DNA from 3 places in the Citrobacter sp. ANG330 genome. Region 3 is predicted to be linked to each of the others. Evidence: predicted binding sites of a transcription regulator. Region 3 holds the regulator's gene; each other region holds the start of a gene.
The links. The regulator PurR, encoded in region 3, represses purine synthesis genes. The targets are predictions, from matches to a motif close to CANGCAAACGTTTGCNTG.
Positions count from the first base shown of each region.

Region 1: purL (phosphoribosylformylglycinamidine synthase) is a predicted target of PurR. The motif match lies at 3,089-3,106, and genes of this name have one in related genera.
Region 2: purM (phosphoribosylformylglycinamidine cyclo-ligase) is a predicted target of PurR. The motif match lies at 1,882-1,899, and genes of this name have one in related genera.

Region 1 is NZ_JASJUI010000001.1:1,119,292-1,124,601, reverse strand. Features, by position in the region: gene QNN88_RS05530 (PTS transporter subunit EIIC) at 1-156, shown strand, start outside; gene yfhb (phosphatidylglycerophosphatase C) at 160-795, shown strand; gene tadA (tRNA adenosine(34) deaminase TadA) at 839-1,357, shown strand; gene mltF (membrane-bound lytic murein transglycosylase MltF) at 1,374-2,924, opposite strand; gene purL (phosphoribosylformylglycinamidine synthase) at 3,186-5,310, shown strand, end outside.
Region 2 is NZ_JASJUI010000001.1:1,036,886-1,042,195, reverse strand. Features, by position in the region: gene purN (phosphoribosylglycinamide formyltransferase) at 147-788, opposite strand; gene purM (phosphoribosylformylglycinamidine cyclo-ligase) at 785-1,822, opposite strand; gene QNN88_RS05170 (6-phospho-beta-glucosidase) at 2,085-3,515, shown strand; gene upp (uracil phosphoribosyltransferase) at 3,698-4,324, shown strand; gene uraA (uracil permease) at 4,419-5,310, shown strand, end outside.
Region 3 is NZ_JASJUI010000002.1:68,989-74,298, forward strand. Features, by position in the region: gene QNN88_RS06010 (C40 family peptidase) at 1-102, shown strand, start outside; gene sodB (superoxide dismutase [Fe]) at 229-810, shown strand; gene QNN88_RS06020 (MFS transporter) at 857-2,083, opposite strand; gene QNN88_RS06025 (YnhF family membrane protein) at 2,193-2,282, opposite strand; gene purR (HTH-type transcriptional repressor PurR) at 2,577-3,602, shown strand; gene punR (DNA-binding transcriptional activator PunR) at 3,599-4,531, opposite strand; gene punC (purine nucleoside transporter PunC) at 4,644-5,310, shown strand, end outside.

The sequences.
Region 1 (5,310 bases), on a different contig from region 3:
GTTGCTACGGTCATTACGTTCGGTATTTCTGGATTACCGCTGGCGCTAACGATTGTTGCCGGAAAAGTGATGTTCTATCTGTTAGGCTATGTAGTAGCGGTTATTGCCGGGTTCTTCTTTACCTGGCTGTTAGGGTTCAACGATCCAGAGGAGTAAGGTTTGACCAATCACGCACGCCGTGTCGTATTTTTTGATCTGGACGGTACGTTACATCAGCAGGATATGTTCGGCAGTTTCCTGCGCTATCTGTTGCGTCGCCAGCCGCTGAATGCGCTGCTCGTGCTGCCTTTATTGCCGGTGATTGTTGGCGCGTTACTGATCAAAGGACGCGCCGCGCGCTGGCCGATGAGTCTGCTGCTGTGGGGCTGTACCTTTGGTCATAGCGAGGCCAGCCTGCAGGCAAAGCAGGCTGATTTCGTCCGTTGGTTCCGGCAGAACGTCACGGCGTTTCCACAGGTACAGGAGCGGTTGACCACCTATTTATTAAGTTCTGATGCGGATATCTGGCTCATTACCGGTTCGCCGCAGTCGCTGGTGCAACAGGTCTATTTTGATACGCCCTGGCTGCCGCGGGTGAATTTGATCGCCAGCCAGATGGAACGGGGTTACGGCGGTTGGGTGCTGACTCTACGTTGCCTGGGTCATGAAAAAGTGGCACAACTGGAGCGTAAAATCGGTACGCCGCTGCGCCTTTACAGCGGCTACAGCGACAGCAATCAGGACAACCCGCTGCTCTATTTTTGCCAGCACCGTTGGCGCGTCACACCTCGCGGAGAACTTCAGCAACTGGAATAGTTGAAAGACGAAGGGTATAGCGACCCTGTATAATGCGCCCGCGATGATTACCGGAGTTCTCCCTTTGTCAGATATTGAATTTAGCCACGAATACTGGATGCGCCATGCATTAACGCTGGCGAAGCGCGCCTGGGATGAGCGTGAAGTTCCGGTCGGCGCTGTATTAGTACACAACAATCGCGTGATCGGCGAAGGCTGGAACCGCCCGATTGGCCATCACGATCCGACCGCGCACGCGGAGATCATGGCGCTGCGTCAGGGCGGCCTCGTCCTGCAAAACTATCGGCTGATTGATGCCACGCTGTACGTGACCCTTGAGCCATGCGTCATGTGCGCTGGCGCGATGGTGCACAGCCGTATCAGCCGCGTGGTGTTCGGCGCGCGCGATGCAAAAACCGGCGCCGCTGGCTCGCTGATGGATGTTCTGCATCATCCGGGAATGAATCATCGCGTTGAGGTCACTGAGGGGATCCTGCGTGAAGAGTGTGCAACGCTGCTCAGCGATTTCTTTCGCATGCGCCGCCAGGAGATCAAAGCGTTGAAGAAAGCCGCAAGCCAGTAATCATTGCGGCCTCAGCTTACTGTTTCTCTTCTTTCTTCTGCGGTAAACGCAGCAGTGATGGAGAGTGCGTCAGATAGCCAGACGACGATTGCGACAGGAAGGCGGAGAGCGGTCGTCGCTGTTTGCCAAATTCCGTTGGCGAGACGACCGGATACTCTTGCGCCAGTTTCATCTCTTCAGCCAGTTGCTTTTCTTTCTCCTGCAAATAGCCCTGCAGACTTATCTGATATTTACGGATGTTCTCAACGTAGGCGTAGGCTTCATGTCCGCGCGCATAGCCGTAGGTCAGCTTGCTGTAATACTGTTTTTGACTGAGCAACGGCAGGCGCTGTTTGACGTCCGCCCAACTGTCCGGGTTTCCCTTCGTTTTGGCCGTCAGCGCCCGCGCATCAAGCATATGCGCATAACCCATGTTATAGGCCGCCAGCGCAAACCAGATGCGCTCGTTCTCTGGCACCGTGTCTGGCACTTTACTCATCATATCCTGTAAATAGCGCGCCCCACCGCTGAGGCTCTGCTCAGGATCGGTCCTGTCGGTCAGACCCAGACTCTGTGCCGTGTTTTTGGTGAGCATCATCATGCCGCGCACGCCGGTCGGTGAAGTGGCCTGCGGATCCCAGTGTGATTCCTGCCAGGCGATCGCGGCAAGCAACTGCCAGTCAATTTCCTGGGCGTGCTTTTCAAACAGCGGTTTTAAATCGGGGAGCATGGCGTCAACCGCGCGCAGAAAGGTGCGGGTATCGACATAGTCAAAATCATCGCCGTGTCCCAGATACTTTTCTTCAAGACGCGCCAGCGAACCGTCCTCATTCATGCCGTTGAAGAAATCGAGCAGGGCGGCGGACAGCGTGTTGTCGTCATCCAGCACACTGAACCAGGTGACCGGCTGCTCGTCTGTAACGTCCAGCGCCACCGCCAGTTCCGGATGAACGCGTTGATAAAGGCTAATGGCGACAGAATCGGCGATAGTGTAATCCAGTTGACCGGCAATCACGGCGTCAAGCAGTTCAGTAGAGCCTTTCTTCTCGTCAATGCGCCAGCTCAGATCGGGGTATTTTGTCTCTTTCAGGGTTTGCAGATCGTTTGCCACCACATGCCCGGGCGTGATGGTAAGCTGGCTTTCCGTCACGCTACCCAATGTACGGGGGCGGTACTGACCCACTTTGTAGACCAGTTGCTGGGAGACAGAATAGTAGGTCGGCCCCGGCTGATAGTTTTTTACCCGCTCGCTGTTGTAGACCAGCCCGGCAGCCAGCAGATCGGCGTTGCCATTATCCAGGTCGTCAAACAACTGACTGATATTCTGGCGTACGGTCACTTTTAGCTTTACGCCCAGATAGCTGGCGAACTGCTGTGCCAGCTCATAATCGAGCCCGTACGGCTTGCCGTCGAGTTTTGCCCAGGTGAGCGGCGACTCAATGGTGCTCACACGCAACTCTCCCCGCGACTGGATCGCGGCGATACGATTATCGGCTTTACCGAACCAGGGGATTGAGGGCCAGAGGGCCGCCGCCAGCAGCAGCGTCAGTATGCCGATGAACAGATAATTAATCTTTAATTTTTTCAATTAGTTAATTCTCTGAACCGTGCGTTGCCTCAGGATGGGAAAAGGAATAGATAGACCAGGAATATTCATCAATGAGCGGCATTTTGCTTAAACTTGCGCCAGTTGGCAACTAATTACAGCCATTGGCAGCATCGTATGACAAGAACGACGGCGGATTTTATTTCGACGCAAACGGTTTCGTCGGCGGCATAGATTCTTTATAATGACGCCCGTTTCCCCACTTGGGCACACCGAAAGCTTAGCTTAGAAGACGAGAGACTTATGATGGAAATTCTGCGTGGTTCGCCTGCACTGTCCGCATTCCGTATTAACAAACTGCTGGCACGTTTTCAGGCTGCCAACCTCCAGGTAAGCAATATTTACGCCGAGTACGTCCATTTCGCTGACCTGAACGCTCCGTTGAACGAGGATGAGCACGCGCAGCTTGCCCGTCTGCTGAAATACGGCCCCAGCCTGAGCAGTCATACCCCGGAAGGGAAACTGCTGTTGGTGACGCCGCGCCCCGGCACCATCTCCCCCTGGTCTTCCAAAGCGACAGATATCGCCCATAACTGCGGTCTGCAACAGATTGATCGCCTGGAACGTGGCGTCGCTTACTATGTTGAAGCCGCCACGCTGACCGCTGAACAGTGGCAGCAGGTTGCTGCCGAACTGCATGATCGCATGATGGAGACGGTGTTCTCTTCTTTAACCGACGCGGAAAAACTGTTTGCTCACCATCAGCCAGCGCCGGTTGCAAGCGTTGACCTGCTGGGTGAAGGCCGTCAGGCGCTGATGGACGCTAACCTGCGTCTCGGTCTGGCGCTGGCGGACGACGAAATTGATTACCTGCAGGATGCGTTTACCCGTCTGGGGCGCAACCCGAATGACATCGAGCTCTACATGTTTGCGCAGGCGAACTCTGAGCATTGCCGCCACAAGATTTTCAACGCCGACTGGGTGATTGACGGTAAGCAACAGCCGAAGTCGCTGTTCAAAATGATCAAAAACACCTTTGAAGCCACCCCGGACCACGTCCTTTCTGCTTATAAGGATAACGCGGCGGTCATGGAAGGGTCCGAAGTCGGCCGTTACTATGCTGACCACGCAAGCGGGCGCTACGATTTCCACCAGGAGCCAGCGCACATCCTGATGAAGGTGGAAACCCATAACCACCCGACGGCGATCTCGCCGTGGCCGGGCGCGGCGACCGGTTCCGGCGGTGAAATCCGTGATGAAGGGGCAACCGGACGCGGCGCGAAGCCAAAAGCGGGTCTGGTGGGCTTCTCCGTCTCTAACCTGCGTATTCCGGGCTTTGAGCAGCCGTGGGAAGAAGACTTCGGCAAGCCGGAGCGTATTGTGACCGCGCTGGATATCATGACTGAAGGCCCGCTGGGCGGTGCGGCGTTTAACAACGAATTTGGTCGCCCGGCGCTGAACGGCTATTTCCGTACTTACGAAGAAAAAGTGAACAGTCACAATGGTGAAGAGCTTCGCGGCTACCACAAGCCGATTATGCTGGCGGGCGGGATCGGGAATATCCGGGCCGATCACGTGCAGAAAGGCGAGATCGTCGTCGGGGCGAAGCTGATTGTTCTCGGCGGCCCGGCAATGAACATCGGTCTGGGCGGCGGCGCGGCCTCGTCTATGGCCTCCGGTCAGTCTGATGCGGATCTCGACTTCGCTTCCGTACAGCGTGATAACCCGGAGATGGAACGCCGCTGTCAGGAAGTGATCGACCGCTGCTGGCAGTTGGGGGAAGCGAACCCAATCCTGTTTATTCACGACGTTGGCGCGGGCGGTCTGTCAAACGCGATGCCTGAACTGGTCAGCGACGGCGGACGCGGTGGTAAATTCGAACTGCGTGACATCCTCAGCGATGAGCCGGGTATGAGCCCGCTGGAGATCTGGTGTAACGAGTCTCAGGAACGTTATGTGCTGGCCGTGGCGGCGGACCAACTGCCGCTGTTTGACGAGCTGTGTAAGCGCGAGCGCGCGCCGTATGCGGTGATTGGCGAAGCAACCGAAGAACAGCATCTGTCGCTACACGACCGTCATTTCGACAATCAGCCTATTGACCTGCCGCTTGACGTACTGCTCGGCAAGACGCCGAAGATGACTCGTGACGTTCAGACGCTGAAGGCGAAAGGCGATGCGCTAAACCGTGCGGACATCACCATTGCGGATGCCGTTAAACGCGTTCTGCATTTGCCGGCGGTGGCGGAAAAAACCTTCCTGGTGACCATTGGCGACCGTACCGTCACCGGGATGGTGTCCCGCGATCAGATGGTTGGCCCGTGGCAGGTGCCGGTGGCGAACTGCGCGGTGACCACTGCCAGCCTTGACAGCTACTATGGTGAAGCGATGTCAATCGGTGAACGTGCCCCCGTGGCGCTGCTCGACTTCT
Region 2 (5,310 bases), on a different contig from region 3:
TATTATGGCGAGCATTGCGCTCAGATGTCCAACTGTGCCAGAAAAGTATGACAATAAACCGTCTGATCGCAAAGAGGAAGGGGGACTGGAGGTCAGAAGAGAACAGCAGGCCGGATAAGGGATGATGTCCACTATCCGGCATGGTTTTATTCGTCGGCAGCATAACCCTGCGGCGGCAGTTGAACACCGTCCAGCCAGGCTGCGTTATCGCGCATTTTCAACCGACCGTCGACAAACCAACTGACGACCAGTGGATAAATAGCGTGCTCCTGCGCCTGAACGCGCGCGGTGATCTCATCTTCATCGTCGCCGTCAAAGACCGGCACTTTGGCCTGTAAAATGACCGGCCCACCGTCGAGTTCGTCGGTGACAAAGTGGACCGAGGTGCCGTGTTCCTCATCGCCATTTTCCAGCGCCTGGCGGTGGGTGTGCAAACCGGGATATTTGGGCAACAGGGAAGGGTGAATATTCAGCAGCCGGCCGTTGTAGTGCGCGACGAACGCCGGGCTCAGAATGCGCATAAAACCAGCCAGCACCACTACGTCAGGCGCATAAGCGTCGATCTCAAGGATCAGCTCGCGGTCAAATGCTTCACGGCTGGAAAACTGGTCCGCCGTCAGCGTATGGGCCGGGATTGCCGCTTTTCTGGCTCGCTCAAGGCCGAACGCGTCGGCCTTGTTGCTGAATACTGCCCGCAGGGTGCCGTTGATTTTCTTCTCTTTGCAGGCATCAATAATCGCCTGCAAATTGCTTCCGTTACCGGAAATAAGCACCACAATATTCATTATTCAATAACCACGCGTTGCGCGGAATCGGAAGCCTTGATGACGCCGAGCTTCCAGGCTTCTTCACCTTTTGCCTTCAACAGGGCAAGGGCGTTGTCTACTTCTGCCGCCGGCAGGGCAATGACCATGCCGACGCCGCAGTTAAAGGTACGATACATTTCATGCTGGCTGACGTTACCAGCGCTCTGCAGCCAATTGAAAACGGCTGGCCACTGCCAGGAGGATTCATCGATCACCGCCTGCGTGTTGTCCGGCAGCACGCGCGGAATGTTTTCCCAGAAGCCGCCGCCGGTCAGGTGCGCGATAGCGTGCACATCAACCTTCTCGATCAGTTCCAGAATCGATTTCACGTAGATACGGGTCGGCGCCAGCAGGTGATCGGCCAGCGATTTGCCTTCCAGATCCGTTGTTTGCGGATCACAACCGCTGACTTCGACAATTTTACGTACCAGTGAGTAGCCGTTGGAGTGCGGACCGCTGGAACCCAGTGCAATCAGCACATCGCCATCGGCGACTTTGGAACCGTCGATAATTTCTGATTTTTCGACCACGCCGACGCAGAAACCGGCGACGTCATAATCTTCACCGTGGTACATCCCCGGCATTTCAGCGGTTTCCCCGCCGACCAACGCGCAACCGGATTGCAGGCAGCCTTCGGCGATACCCTGAATGACGCTGGCTGCGGTATCCACATCCAGTTTGCCCGTCGCGTAATAGTCGAGGAAAAACAGCGGCTCAGCGCCCTGAACCACCAGGTCGTTAACGCACATCGCCACGAGATCAATGCCGATGGTATCGTGACGTTTCAGATCCATCGCCAGACGCAGTTTTGTCCCGACGCCATCAGTACCGGAAACCAGCACGGGTTCACGATATTTTTGCGGCAATGCGCACAGCGCACCGAAGCCACCCAGACCACCCATCACTTCCGGGCGGCGAGTTTTCTTCACTACGCCTTTGATTCGATCCACCAGAGCATTACCCGCGTCAATATCAACACCGGCATCTTTGTAGCTAAGAGAGGTTTTATCGGTCACTGCCTGGTTCCCCACGTTTTCTTACGGTAAAAGTAAAATTCGGCGCAATTCTAACAGGGAAAGCAAACGTTTGCGAGTTTGCGATGCATCCGTTTTTATCTGTTGAAATTTCCTGCGTTTTCTTCGCGGAGCGGCGTTTTTATGACCTGAACCACGAAAATGAAACCGGATTCAGTTTCACCCTTGAAAGCATTGCCGGGATTGCTCAGTATCATACTGAAACCGGTTTCTGTTTTGTCATAACAAATCAACGAGGGAAACTATGTCTGGATTTAACGCGAATTTCATGTGGGGCGGGGCGGTCGCCGCTCATCAGCTGGAGGGCGGCTGGCAGGAAGGCGGAAAAGGGATCAGCGTTGCCGACGTGATGACAGCGGGCGCTCACGGCGTGGCGCGAGAAATTACCGATGGCGTGCTGCCCGGCAAAAACTACCCTAACCACGAGGCGATCGATTTCTATCACCGCTACAAAGAGGACATTAAGCTTTTTGCGGAAATGGGCTTTAAATGCTTCCGGACGTCCATTGCCTGGACGCGCATTTTCCCACTCGGGGATGAAACGCAGCCAAACGAGGCGGGGCTGCAATTTTACGACGATCTGTTTGATGAATGCCTGAAGTATGGAATTGAACCTGTTATTACGCTGTCGCACTTCGAAATGCCCTACCACCTGGTGACAGAATATGGCGGCTGGCGCAACCGCAAGCTGATCGACTTTTTTGTCCGCTTTGCAAAAGTCGTTTTTACTCGCTATCAGGGCAAAGTGAAGTACTGGATGACCTTCAATGAGATCAACAACCAGGCCAATTACCATGAGGATTTCGCGCCGTTCACAAACTCCGGCCTGAAGTATCAGCCAGGTGAAGATCGTGAACCGGTGATGTACCAGGCGGCGCATTATGAACTGGTTGCCAGTGCGCTGGCGGTAAAGGCGGCACGAGAGATTAACCCGGCATTGCAGATCGGCTGCATGATCGCTATGTGTCCCATCTACCCACTGACCTGTGCGCCAAACGATATGATGATGGCGATGAATGCGATGCACCGTCGCTACTGGTTTACCGACGTGCATGTGCGGGGGAAATATCCGCAGCATATTCTCAATTATTTTGCGCGCCGCGAGTTTGACCTCGATATCACGGAAGAAGACCGTGTTGCCCTCTCCGAAGGTTGCGTCGATTACATTGGTTTCAGCTACTACATGTCGTTTGTCACCAAAGCGACGGACGATAACCCGCAGCTCGATTACGACGAGAGCAAAAGTCTGGTCTCCAATCCCTACGTACAGAAATCGGACTGGGGGTGGCAGATTGATCCGGTAGGGTTGCGCTATTCGCTGAACTGGTTCTGGGATCACTACCAGTTGCCGTTGTTTATTGTTGAGAATGGGTTTGGTGCGATTGATATTCAGCAACCGGATGGCACCGTAGACGACAGCTATCGTATTGAGTATATGGCCGCCCATCTGCGCGAAATGAAAAAAGCAGTGGAAGAGGATGGCGTGGATCTGATGGGGTATACCCCGTGGGGATGTATCGATCTGGTCTCTGCGGGAACGGGAGAGATGAAAAAGCGTTACGGGTTTATCTACGTTGATAAAAATAATGATGGCAGTGGGACACTGGCTCGCAGCCGTAAGAAATCATTCGCCTGGTATCAGCAGGTGATAAAAAGCAACGGTGAATCCCTCTGATTTCAGCCACTTGGTACGACGCCCCGCACAGAATGCGGGGCGTGTTTTATACTCATCACCCAAACGTATACCACTTTGCTTGATCCAGGTCATGCATACGTTATATTGCGCCAGAGAGGAAAAGCGGTATAATCCGGCGATTTTTTTTGTGGTTGCCACTCGTCTGAGGAAAGGAGAAGAGTATGAAGATCGTGGAAGTCAAACACCCACTCGTCAAACACAAGCTGGGTCTGATGCGTGAGAACGATATCAGCACCAAACGCTTTCGTGAACTCGCCTCGGAAGTAGGCAGTCTGCTGACCTACGAAGCGACTGCAGGCCTGGAAACCGAAAAAGTAACCATTGAAGGCTGGAATGGTCCGGTCGAAGTGGATCAAATCAAAGGCAAAAAAATTACCGTCGTACCTATCCTGCGTGCCGGTCTGGGCATGATGGAAGGCGTGCTGGAAAACGTCCCCAGCGCACGTATCAGCGTGGTCGGTATGTACCGTAACGAAGAGACGCTGGAGCCGGTCCCCTATTTCCAGAAGCTGGTATCCAATATTGACGAGCGCATGGCGCTTATCGTCGACCCGATGCTGGCGACCGGGGGCTCCGTTATCGCCACCATCGATCTGCTGAAAAAAGCGGGCTGCAGCAGCATCAAAGTGCTGGTGCTGGTGGCGGCGCCAGAAGGCATCGCCGCGCTGGAAAAAGCGCATCCGGATGTGGAACTCTACACCGCGTCGATCGACCAGGGCCTGAACGAGCACGGATACATTATTCCGGGGCTGGGCGATGCCGGCGATAAGATTTTTGGTACTAAGTAAGTGAATCGCTAATCAATAGCCGACTTAAGAGTCGGCTTTTTTTTGAATAAAACAACTCAACGACTCATAACAAACACACTCAGAGGAAAACACTATGACGCGCCGTGCTATCGGGGTGAGTGAAAGACCGCCGCTTTTACAGACAATCCCGCTTAGTTTGCAGCATCTGTTCGCCATGTTTGGCGCAACCGTGCTGGTGCCAGTGCTGTTTCATATCAACCCGGCTACCGTTTTGTTGTTCAACGGGATCGGGACCTTGCTGTATCTCTTTATCTGTAAAGGAAAAATCCCTGCCTATTTAGGTTCAAGCTTCGCGTTTATCTCCCCGGTTCTGCTGCTGCTGCCGCTGGGATACGAAGTAGCGCTGGGCGGCTTTATCATGTGCGGCGTGCTGTTCTGCCTGGTTTCTTTCATTGTCAAGAAAGCCGGTACAGGCTGGCTGGACGTGATGTTCCCTCCGGCGGCAATGGGCGCAATCGTTGCCGTTATCGGTCTGGAACTGGCAGGGGTTGCCGCCGGTATGGCCGGACTGCTGCCTGCGGAAGGGCAATCTGCGGATTCGAAGACCATCATTATCTCGATGGTGACGCTGGCGGTGACCGTGTTTGGCTCGGTGCTGTTCCGCGGCTTCCTTGCGATTATCCCGATCCTGATTGGGGTACTGGCGGGTTATGCGCTGTCGTTTGCGATGGGCGTGGTCGATACCACACCGATTGCCGAAGCACACTGGTTTGCGCTGCCGACTTTCTATACCCCGCGTTTTGAGTGGTTCGCCATTCTGACCATCCTGCCTGCCGCGCTGGTGGTGATCGCCGAACACGTCGGTCACCTGGTGGTGACGGCGAACATCGTCAAAAAAGATCTGGTTCGCGACCCGGGCCTGCATCGCTCGATGTTTGCCAACGGCTTGTCGACGGTGATTTCCGGCTTCTTTGGTTCCACGCCGAACACCACCTACGGTGAGAACATCGGCGTCATGGCCATTA
Region 3 (5,310 bases):
CGCAGCGGTCAGGAAATCCAGATAACGTCTCTCAGCGAAGATTACTGGCAACGCCACTACGTCGGCGCTCGCCGGGTCATGACGCCCAAAACCATTCGTTAAAACTTTACCCTGTTGTTAACGCAACAGGGTAAGTTCATCTTTTGTATAACCTTTCAATTTGCTACCCTATCCTTACGCACAATAAGGTTATTGCGCGAAATACTATTAATAATAAGGAGAGAAGCAATGTCGTTCGAATTACCTGCACTACCGTATGCCAAAGATGCGCTTGCGCCGCACATTTCCGCCGAGACGCTGGAATATCACTATGGCAAACACCACCAGACTTATGTCACCAATCTGAACAACCTGATCAAAGGCACCGCCTTCGAAGGGAAATCACTCGAAGAGATCGTGCGTAGCTCGGAAGGTGGTGTGTTCAATAACGCCGCTCAGGTCTGGAACCACACGTTCTACTGGAACTGCCTGGCACCGAATGCGGGTGGCGAGCCGACGGGCAAACTGGCTGACGCGATTGTCGCCTCTTTCGGCAGTTTTGCGGATTTCAAGGCGCAGTTTACCGATGCGGCTATCAAAAACTTCGGCTCAGGCTGGACCTGGCTGGTAAAAGGAAAAGAGGGCAAGCTGGCTATCGTTTCAACCTCCAACGCCGGTACACCGCTGACCACCGACGCCACGCCGCTGATGACCGTCGACGTGTGGGAACATGCGTATTACATTGACTACCGTAATGCGCGTCCTGGTTACCTGGAGCACTTCTGGGCGCTGGTAAACTGGGAGTTTGTCGCGAAGAACTTCGCCGCGTAAGAGAGATAACGCAGAAGGGGCACCCTTCTGCGTTTTTGCCCTGCCATTAACCTGCGACACACACCTGTTCAGGCTGTTTTCTCGCCGAGATGAACACCAACAACAGCGCCATACCTGCCACAATCGCGCCCATGACAGGAACAAAACTGTAGCCTAACCCACCAGAAATGACGGCCCCGCCCGCAGCGGCACCCAAAGCATTACCGAGGTTAAAAGCGCCGATATTCACGGAAGATGACAAACCCGGTGCTTCGTGAGCCACACGCATAACGCGCATTTGCAGCGGAGGAACCACCGCGAAGGTCGCTGCCCCCCAGACCACCATACTTATCGCCGCGCCCAGTTCATTCTGCGCCAACAGGGGAATAGCCAGCATAATCACCATCAGCAGCAGCAAGAAGCCCTTTAGCGTACCGTTAACCGAGCGATCGGCCAGTTTGCCACCCAAATAGTTACCTATGGAGAAGCCCACGCCGATCAGAACCAGCATTCCGGTCACAAAGGCCGGCGTGGCATGAGTGATGCTTTGCAGGACTGGCGATATATAGGTGTACAGCGTAAACATGGCCCCCGCCCCCAGTACCGTGGTAAGCAGAGCAGAAAGCACCTGGGGACGCATCAGTACCGCCAGCTCTTTTTTCACCTCCGGACGTGCCCCAGCCCCACCTTTCGGCAACGAGAAAAAGAGACTCAGCATCGAAATGACGCCCAAACCGGCCGTTGCCATAAACGACATCCGCCAGCCGATGGTCTCACCCAGCCAGGTTGCCGCCGGAACGCCGCCAATATTGGCGATGGTCAGCCCCATAAACATGGTCGCCACCGCGCTGGCCTGCTTGTGCTTCGGCACCACGCTGGCTGCCACAACGGAGCCCAGGCCAAAGAACGCGCCGTGGTTAAGGCTGGTCAAAATGCGTGACAGCATCAGTGTTGTGTAGTCCGGGGAAATGGCCGACAGCACGTTGCCAAGCGTAAAGATAGCCATCAGAAAAATCAGCGCATTGCGACGTCCGCGATGTGACAACAGCAGCGTCATTAGCGGTGCCCCGACCATCACACCGACAGCGTAGGCGCTGATTAGCATACCTGCTGCGGGAATAGACACATCGACGCCACGCGCGATGACGGGTAGCAGACCCATTGGCGAAAACTCGGTCGTACCGATGCCGAACGCGCCGATAGCCAGCGACAGTAAAGGATAATTAATTTTCATGCAGTGATGACTCCGGCTCTTCGCGTCGAGGCGCGATGCGTAACTAAGAGTCAAAAGCATGACATCAATCACAAAAAAAGAGAAGTTAACAAAAATACAAAAGACTTTTGCAGATTCAATAACAATATGGCGGGAGTGACGAGGGAGCAGAGACTCCCCCGACGGGAAATCAATGCAGTGCCGCTGTCAGACCGCCAGCAACGATTAAAGCCAGAACGATAAACGTAGTTACTAATGAAAATTTAAGATCGGTGCTCATCAACTTTTCTCCTTTTTATTCCCACACAAAAAGTGATATAGCGCATTTTTGCACACTTGCGTGCGAAAATCTCCCACGATTTAGCGTGATATGTGCTTTTAATACTTCCCCTTTTCGTTAAGATCAGCCAAAATTCGACGCTTACTTGATTAGCGTACCGGCCATTGACCCCTTCCTGATGCTCTGTTGCGTTTTCCCGGCATGCTGCAACCCTGACGTTGCGCACAGGATGAGTAAAGGCAAACGTTTACTTAGCATATTTGACTGTTCAGGTTGGGTCTGGAGTGAGATTTAATGGCAACAATTAAAGATGTAGCGAAGCGCGCAAACGTTTCCACTACAACCGTATCACACGTAATTAACAAAACGCGTTTCGTCGCTGAAGAAACACGCAATGCAGTGTGGGCGGCAATCAAAGAATTGCACTATTCCCCCAGCGCGGTAGCCCGTAGTCTGAAGGTGAATCATACCAAGTCTATCGGGTTGCTGGCGACCAGCAGCGAAGCCCCCTACTTTGCTGAAATTATTGAAGCAGTTGAAAAAAACTGCTTTCAGAAAGGCTATACCCTGATCCTCGGTAATGTCTGGAACAACCTGGAAAAGCAACGTGCCTATCTGTCCATGATGGCGCAAAAACGCGTGGATGGCCTGCTGGTGATGTGTTCCGAATATCCCGCCCCTCTGCTCTCGATGCTGGAAGAGTATCGTCATATCCCGATGGTTGTGATGGACTGGGGCGAGGCCAAAGCCGATTTCACTGATACCGTGATTGATAACGCCTTTGAGGGCGGTTATATGGCTGGCCGTTACCTTATTGAACGCGGACATCGCGAAATTGGCGTGATCCCGGGACTGATGGAGCGCAACACCGGCGCAGGCCGTCTGGCCGGTTTTATGAAAGCGATGGAAGAAGCGCTGATTAAAGTGCCTGAAAACTGGATTGTGCAAGGCGACTTCGAACCAGAATCCGGCTACCGTGCGATGCAGCAAATTCTGTCACAGGCGCATCGCCCGACAGCGGTTTTCTGCGGTGGCGATGTCATGGCAATGGGTGCCCTTTGCGCCGCTGATGAAATGGGTCTGCGCGTCCCTCAGGACGTGTCGCTGATAGGCTATGACAACGTGCGCAACGCCCGCTTCTTTACGCCAGCTCTGACCACCATCCACCAGCCGAAAGATTCACTGGGTGAGACGGCCTTTAACATGTTGCTTGACCGCATCGTCAATAAACGTGAAGAGTCACAATCCATTGAAGTTCACCCGCGTCTGGTTGAGCGCCGCTCTGTTGCCGATGGCCCCTTCCGCGATTACCGTCGTTAAGCCTCTTCTGCGGGAGCCTCGTCAGGCTCCCGCAACCATTCTTTGTTCAGCGTTTCGCTATCTCCCAGATAATCCAGCAGCCAGATTAGCGCAGGTGACATATCGTTCTGCTGCCAGGTCAGGCAACAGGCCGAATCCGGGAAGGGGTTTTCCAGATTCAGCGCCACCCACTGTCCTTTATTAAAATATGGCCTGGCAAAATGTGTCGGCACCATGCCGATACAAAGTCCGGCGCTGATGCAGGTTGCGGAGGATGCCCAATCCGGGACCACCACCCGCTTCTGGTTGTCCAGCAGCCAGGTCACCCGTTTCGGCAGAGTGCGGGAAGTATCTTCCAGCACCAGTGACGGCCAGTTGCGCAACGTATCATCGCTTAAGGGTCCACTCATGGCGGCCAGTGGATGTGTGCTGGCAACAACACAACACCAGCTCAGTTTACCCATATCGCGGAAGGTATATCGTCCGCCGACCGGGATCGCCTGGGTCGCACCGATAGCGAGTTCAACCCTGCCATCTGACAGCGCGTCCCAGACGCCATTGAACACTTCCTGAAAGACCAGCAGCTCTACGTCATCAAAGTGGCGATAGAAATCGACGATCAATTGCCGCGTGCGTTCCGGGCGCACGATGTTATCCACCGCGATGGGGAGTTGCCCCCGCCAGCCATTGGCGATTTGCTGACACTGCTGGCGCGTGATCTGCATTTTTTTGATGACAGAACGCCCTTCTTTCAAAAACCAGGCGCCTGCCGGGGTTAACACGACATCACGATGACGGCGTTCAAAAAGCGGGACGGCCAGCCACTCTTCCATCTGGCGAACCGTATAACTGACCGCCGAGGGTACCCGGTGCAACTCCTGGGCCGCGGAACTGAAACTCCCGTTGCGCGCCACGGCATCGACCACTTCCAGCGCATATTCTGACCACATAATCTGCCTACAAAATTTTTGAATGCAATAAACAAATATTAGCGTTTCACAAGCCGAAATTCACTCCCTACACTCTGCGCCAGTGTGATTAATCAAAAATTAGAGAACAACTATGCAACCTGGAAAAGGGTTTTTAGTCTGGCTGGCAGGACTCAGCGTGCTGGGTTTTCTGGCGACCGACATGTATTTGCCCGCTTTTGCCACCATTCAATCTGACCTGCAAACACCGGCATCTGCCGTCAGCGCCAGCCTGAGTCTGTTTTTAGCGGGTTTTGCCATCGCACAACTGCTGTGGGGCCCGCTCTCAGATCGCTACGGACGTAAACCGATCCTGCTGCTGGGGCTGTCTGTCTTTGCCCTGGGTAGTCTGGGTATGCTGTGGGTCGAAAGCGCAACCGGCCTGTTAGTTCTGCGCTTTATTCAGGCGGTGGGTGTCTGTGCAGCGACCGTCATCTGGCAGGCGCTGGTGACTGATTACTATCCTTCGCATAAAATTAACCGTATTTTCGCGACGATAATGCCGCTGGTCGGGCTGTCCCCTGCACTGGCGCCCTTATTAGGCAGCTGGATCCTGACTCATCTTTCCTGGCAGGCGATCTTTGCCACGCTATTTTTCATCACGCTGCTGCTGATGGTGCCTGCGCTGTTTTTAAAACCCAGCCCCCGGGCGCGTGACGACAGCAAGGACAAACTGACCTTCACCACCTTGCTGCGCGCAAAAGCGTACCGTGGCAACGTCCTGATCTACGCCGCCTGTTCTGCCAGCTTCTTTGCATGGC